2 regions of the Prevotella sp. CAG:255 genome follow, and region 1 is predicted to be linked to the other one. Evidence: riboswitches for the same ligand, from Rfam matches in the RefSeq annotation. Region 1 holds a riboswitch; the other holds the start of a gene.
The links. Region 1 has a riboswitch for cobalamin ahead of QVO66_RS11235 (TonB-dependent receptor plug domain-containing protein). Riboswitches for the same ligand answer to the same signal wherever they lie in the genome.
Positions count from the first base shown of each region.

Region 1 (3,185 bases):
GAAAACTTATGCATTATATTAGCCGTTGCGTCTAAGCCCAAGACTCTTACCTTTCCGACATTTATGTTTGTCCATATAAACATATTGTATGGTACGGCAACAATTTTGTCTTTAACATGGTTGAGATATCCGTCTAATGTTATTTTGATATTTGTCTTTTTTGTGACATCTTGTAATAATGTGAATCCTATATTATATTGGTCAGTGCTTTCTGGAAGCAGGTTTGTGCTGCCGTAATGATAGAAATATGACTCATTGAATGTTGGTGCCCTGAATATATTTTTATATGATGCTCTAATATAAAAGTCATTATTTTTTAAAACTTTATATGAGAGTGACAGAGATGGTGAGAGTTTGCTCATGTCGCGTGCAGATTCTCCATATTCTGCACCATTGTAATATAGTGAAAGCAGCAACTTTCCGATGATAGACAGTCTTGCTGATTTATATTTAGCTGTAGCTGCCTGAAGAACGGTATGCCTAAATGGGTGTGTATCTGTTGAAAGGCTGCTGTTCATGTTGTTATAGCTGTAGTCGGCAGAATAGCAGAACGCCCAGTCTTTAAATGGAGTGTACAGGAGACTTGCAGATGTATAAGCTTCTCTTTGCCAATAATCAGCATCTTTTATGCCGTCGCTATATGAACCGTCTTTATATTTTGAGGCTGCCCAGTTATATTTTGCATTAACTTTTAAAGATAGATTGCTACTGTTAAATGTGCGGTAGCCGATTTGGGCAAAGAAGTTCTGGTCTCTGAGCTCTTCATTGCTTATATTTGTGTAATATCTGACTTGTCCGGGCAGTTGTCTGTCGTTATCATAATAATATATTTTGCCGCTTAATTCATTGCGGGTATTAATGTTCCAGATAAAATTAGTCTCACCATGCCCTGATTTCATACGACTGTTTGTGCGGCGCTCTTTTGTAACGACTGAAATATTGCGTAGCGTGAAAGGATAATCGTTTTCTGCATAGACGAATTCTCCAATTGCCGAGAAAGAAAATTTGTTTGAAAAATTCTGCTCGTATCTTATAAATGGACTAATATATCCGAATGAACCAACTTTCAGCTGAGTGGTCAGATGAGGAGCTGTGTCTTCTGTAGGAGACTTTATTGTCCTTATGTTAATTGATGCCGGTAAACTGGCATTTTTTGCGGGTATAAAAATGTCGTCATTATCGCCGATGACAAGCGATATGTTGTCGATGTTTTCTAAGGAATAGCGCGACAGGTCGATTTGTCCGCTCTGACAGTCGCTAAGCATGATTCCGTCATAGCTAACGCCTGTATGCTGAGTGCCGAAACTTCTGACAGAAACGGTTTTCATACCTCCGGCACCACCATAATCACGTATGGTTATTCCGGGCATACGGTTAAGGGCATCAGCTATATCAGTGATGCCTGCAGTATTAAGGTTTTTGTTGTTGATTACATATAATGGCGATGTACTGGTAACTTCGTGCTTTTTTTTATTTTCTGTGACCACAACATCCTGCAACTGATATGTGTTATCAATTGTATCATTTTTTTCAGATTGCGCTTGAGCACAAAAAGGAACTGAGCATACCAGAACTAATGCCGTTATTTTTTTCATGTGTAAAATGTTTTATCAACAGCTTTCCTCGAAGCTGGTGGGATAAACTGTTTCAATGGCAGGTCTTCTGACTTATTGTCATAAAAGCAAACGCCTTCCCTATAATACACAGTGGCTATTTTGTTTGCTTCATAAACGACAAATTACAGCAGCGGGACTGTCAGGGATTTTCACCTTGTTCCCTTTTAATCATCGTATGATGAACCGATTGATTGTGCAAAGGTAATGATAATAATTATAATTTTAATAATAAAACAGTTAAAAAGATGATATGATACATTCCTTTTAATAGAAAGTGCGTATATATGTTTGGTAAATTGATGTGGTACGAAAAATAGCCATACCAGCGATAAGCACGGTATGGCTATTATATGATATTTACAATTGTGATGCTAAATGTATGCTTGTGTTTTAGTATTCGTCATCATCTGCGACATCTTCTGCTGTAAGATCGAGGTCTTCAGGATTTTCCTCGATTGTTGTTCTGTAGCTTTCTTCTGTCAGCTTATCTTCGTCGAATGCGTCATCATCATCGTCATTGTCATACTTTTCATCAATCTCTGGCAGATCCTCGTCGTCATCTTCGTCAGAATCGTATTTGCGAGAGTCGTCTGTTCCAAATTTAAGACGGGGCTTTTCTGTTTCGGGCTTAAGTTTTGCAAAAATAGCTTCAATCCATGCACCTTTTGAAATTTCCAATACTTCAAATCCGTCAGCAACTTTCTTTTCGTACATTCCGCCAACTTTATGTAATCTGTCTTTGGGTAAAGTTGTTGTACTTATGTCAAATCCGCTCTGTATGATATCCTGAATGCTTTGTGACAAAGAATCCCAACCTCCGCCAAAATTACGATCGATAACTTCAAGCAGTTTTGTTGCAGAAATATGTCGGATGTTCTCGTATGTTAGGTCTGTTACCCTTAATATAGGACGTTTTTTTATTCCTATTTTGACCTTCTGGCTTTCATCTACAGGCATTGTGCCAATCTGGAAACCGCGGGCTTCATACTTCTTGATTATTTCAGGGCGATCTATCTTTATTTCTTCAACTTCAAATGCGCTTTTGATGATATCAATGTAGTGCTTGATGTTTTCTCTTATATCGGAGTCTTTTTCTGCAACTTCCAACATTCTGAAAACATCATTCTCCTGAATATCCCAAACGTTACTTTTGTTGATGGTTTTTAATGTAAGTGACTTCTTATCAATATCTTTCATATTTCTTTTTAATTAATTTCTTTTTATTTTTAAAATATATCTCTATCTGTCAGTATAGGAAACTTTGAACGATAATGATTCAGTTTGTCTAAATCAATTTCAGCAGTGATTGCCTGTTCTTTTTCGTCAGACTTGGCTAGTAAAGCGCCTTTGGGGTCAATGATGGCACTATTTCCGTTATATTGACATCTATCATCTTCCCCTGTGCGGTTACATCCAATTACATAACATTGATTTTCAATGGCCCTTGCTCTTAATAGGATGTTCCATGCGTCCTGCCTGTTTTGAGGCCAGTTGGCCACAAAAATTATAGCGTCATAGTCTTCTTTATATCTCATCCATGCAGGGAATCTTAAATCATAACAGGTCTGT
Region 1 is NZ_HF986840.1:101,079-104,263, forward strand. It holds gene QVO66_RS11235 (TonB-dependent receptor plug domain-containing protein) at 1-1,595, opposite strand, end outside; cobalamin riboswitch at 1,636-1,820, opposite strand; gene QVO66_RS11240 (hypothetical protein) at 2,007-2,813, opposite strand; gene QVO66_RS11245 (nitrilase-related carbon-nitrogen hydrolase) at 2,843-3,185, opposite strand, start outside.

Region 2 (3,185 bases), on a different contig from region 1:
GGATAAGCCAACATAAGATACGGGTTTTCCGTCCCTGTAGTCTAACAGGCAGCGCTCCAGCTCTATCACCATTCTGCGCGAAATGTCGTCAAAGCCTTTTGCCTCAAGTCTCGCTTCGCTCTCTATGGCCTTTTCGTTGCAGATGCGCGCAGAGTCGGGCATGTGCAGATTGATATAGTTTCCTGCCATGGCCATCTGAATGGCCGACAGACCTGCCATCTGCGGCATCATTCGGCTTATCTCGCGGTAAACGTTGTTAGATTGGCGATACTTTCCGTTGTTTGCCAGATAGTCGGCATAGTTGCGCAGAAACTCACACGCCATGGCCGTGTCGCCGTTCTCAGTGGCCATCCTTACGCTTTGGCTGTAAAAGTGTTCCGACCGAGGGTCTCCCGCTAACGAAAGGTTCAGTCCTATCTTATAGTTCAATATTGCTTTGTCACGTTTCGTCGGATTAAGTTCCAGCGCCCTTTTCATCACCTCGGCAGCCTTGCAGTATTCCCGCTGAAGCTCAAGCAGCCTTGCCTGTTCGGCCATCAGCTTAACCCGTTTTGTTGCATCCTTAATCTTGCCAATCCCTTTGTTTAGGACGTTTATGGCGTCAGCCCTCTTGCCTTTCCAGTTCAGGTACGATGCCTCCAGAAGATAGCTGTCTGTTTGCTTGTCGGCCTCTTCACGATAGTGCATGATGGCCTCCGGCAGCTGTTCGTCCTCAGCCAGAGACATCCCCATTATCTGATGGGCCATAGCCCGGTTCCATACCAGGTGCAGCTGCTCTTCCCTGTTCAGTCCGCCGGCATTTTCTATAGAGTCCAGTATGGCCAATGCCCTCTCCGGTGCTGTCTTCAGCATATTGTCGCTTAGCTCCAGCGCCTTCCTTCCGGGTGAACTGCATGACGCAAGCAGCACCGCAACCAGCATCATTATATATATTGCCTTTTTATGCATAAATAGCTTATTTCATGTTTGTTGTCATGCAAAGATAAGGATTTTAAGGCAAATCCAAATCAAAAAACTTTGTTGTTTTCGTTCGCCGTTACACACGCCTGTGTCAGTCTTTGTCGCATAGATGTTTCCGGGGGAGGAATGCATCACAGATAAACACTGTCCGGGCAATCCGTCTAAGGTTAGTGTGCGGGTTGGTTTTGCGGAAAGACAGACCGTCTTTTATGCGCCTTTGTAATGTGTTGATATTCAGTGTGTTGCAAAAGGTGGTCTTTGGGCTCCTGAAAGACCATCTTTTGCAGCCTAAAAGGATACCTTTTACATCGCAAAACGTGGCTTTTTACATTCATGCTGCTTTCGCCATGCCTTTTCTTTGGCGTCAGCAGACCTTTAGTTCTGTTGCTTTCAGCCTTTCTGTCCATGTGTCTTGGTCCATGTTCCGGCAGTGGTTCTTGTGCCTTGTGCCGATGTTCTTTGCCGTCATGTCTGTCAACTCGCTGTTTACCTGCCGATATGTTAAATTTAAAACATTTATGTAAAAACATGGTGCCGTTAATATAAAAACACTTAACTTTGCCCACGCAACGGTTCGCCGTATGGCGATTAAAAGGGAACCGGGTGAGAATCCCGGACAGACCCGCTGCTGTAATCCGCCCTTATATCGGGGTGCGAACAATGAAGCCACTGACATTTTTTCGGGAAGGCGTTCGCATCCGGGCGGTAAGTCAGAAGACCTGCCTTGCTGTTTTAATAACCTTCCGCAGCCTCGTGGATTAGGCTTCAGGAGAGCATTCTTAATTTTTTATGAAACAAAGATTAGCCATTATGTTCTTGTGCATGGCTGTCTTTACGGGCTATGCGCAAAAGCATGTGAGCCGTCTCGACAGTGTGCAGAGACTTAACGAAGTGGTAGTGCTGGGCAACAGCCAGCGCAGTGTCATTCCGTCGCAGCAGCTTAAGGGCGAAGAACTGCAGCGGCTCAACAGCCTGAGTGTGGCCGACGCGCTCAGGTTCTTTGCCGGCGTGCAGCTGAAAGACTACGGCGGAGTGGGCGGCATCAAGACCGTCAACATACGAAGCATGGGCACCAACCACGTGGGAGTGTTCTACGACGGCATACAGCTGTCTAACGCGCAGAACGGACAGGTGGACCTCGGCATGTTCTCGCTCGACAACATGCAGGCCATATCGCTCTACAACGGACAGAAGAGCCAGATTTTCCAGTCGGCAAAAGACTTCAACTCGGCCGGCTCCATATACATGTGGACGCGCCGCCCCGTGTTTGCCGACAGCACCAGTTATCATCTCAAAGCCACGCTGAAGACAGGTTCGTTCGACCTTGTCAATCCCGCCCTGCTCATAGAGCTGCGCCTTTCCGACAAGGTGTCGGCGTCGTTCAGCGGCGAGTGGCTCAGCAGCAGCGGCAAGTATAAGTTCCGCTACCGCCGCAAGGCCGTCATGACCGACGAGATAATGTACGACACCACCGCCGTGAGACAGAACGGCGACGTGCGCGCCACGCGCATGGAGGGCGCGCTCTTCGGCACCATCAGCGGCGGCGAGTGGATGCTCAAGGCATACAACTACACGTCGGAGCGAGGCGTGCCGGGGGCCATTGTCAACAATGTGTGGCGCCGCGGCGAGCGCATCTGGGACAACAACTCGTTTGTGCAAGGCTCAATACAGAAAGATTTCGGCAGCCGTTATCACACCCGCCTCATGGCCAAGTATGCCTATTATCTCACCAAATACGTCAACAAGGACACCACCGTGATGATGATCGACAACGTTTACCGGCAGAAGGAGCTGTATCTATCTTCGTCACACCTATATAACATCACCAACTTCTGGGACGTTTCGGCTGCCTACGACGTGCAGTGGAACACGATGGATGCCGACATGTACGGCTTCGTTTATCCCACCCGCTGGCACCATTTCCTCTCGGCTGCCACCGCCATTACCCTCGGCCGCGTCAAGATGCAGGGCAGCCTTGTGCTCAACTACGTTCACGACCGCACCCGTCTGGCCAAGTCGGCAGGCGACAAGACCGTGCTTACTCCCGCCTTCTTCCTGTCGTGGGCGCCCTTCGGCAGCTCCGATTTTACGCTCCGCGCCTTTGCTAAGCGCAGTTTCCGCATGCCGACGTTCAACGACCTTTACTATGCCGACATGGGCAACTCGCAGCTGCGGCCCGAATACACCACCCAATACAACATCGGTTTTGCCTACGACAGTCGCCG
Region 2 is NZ_HF986766.1:50,866-54,050, reverse strand. It holds gene QVO66_RS01175 (LuxR C-terminal-related transcriptional regulator) at 1-924, opposite strand, end outside; cobalamin riboswitch at 1,513-1,701, shown strand; gene QVO66_RS01170 (TonB-dependent receptor plug domain-containing protein) at 1,750-3,185, shown strand, end outside.
Region 2: another riboswitch for cobalamin. It lies ahead of QVO66_RS01170 (TonB-dependent receptor plug domain-containing protein); the one in region 1 lies ahead of QVO66_RS11235 (TonB-dependent receptor plug domain-containing protein).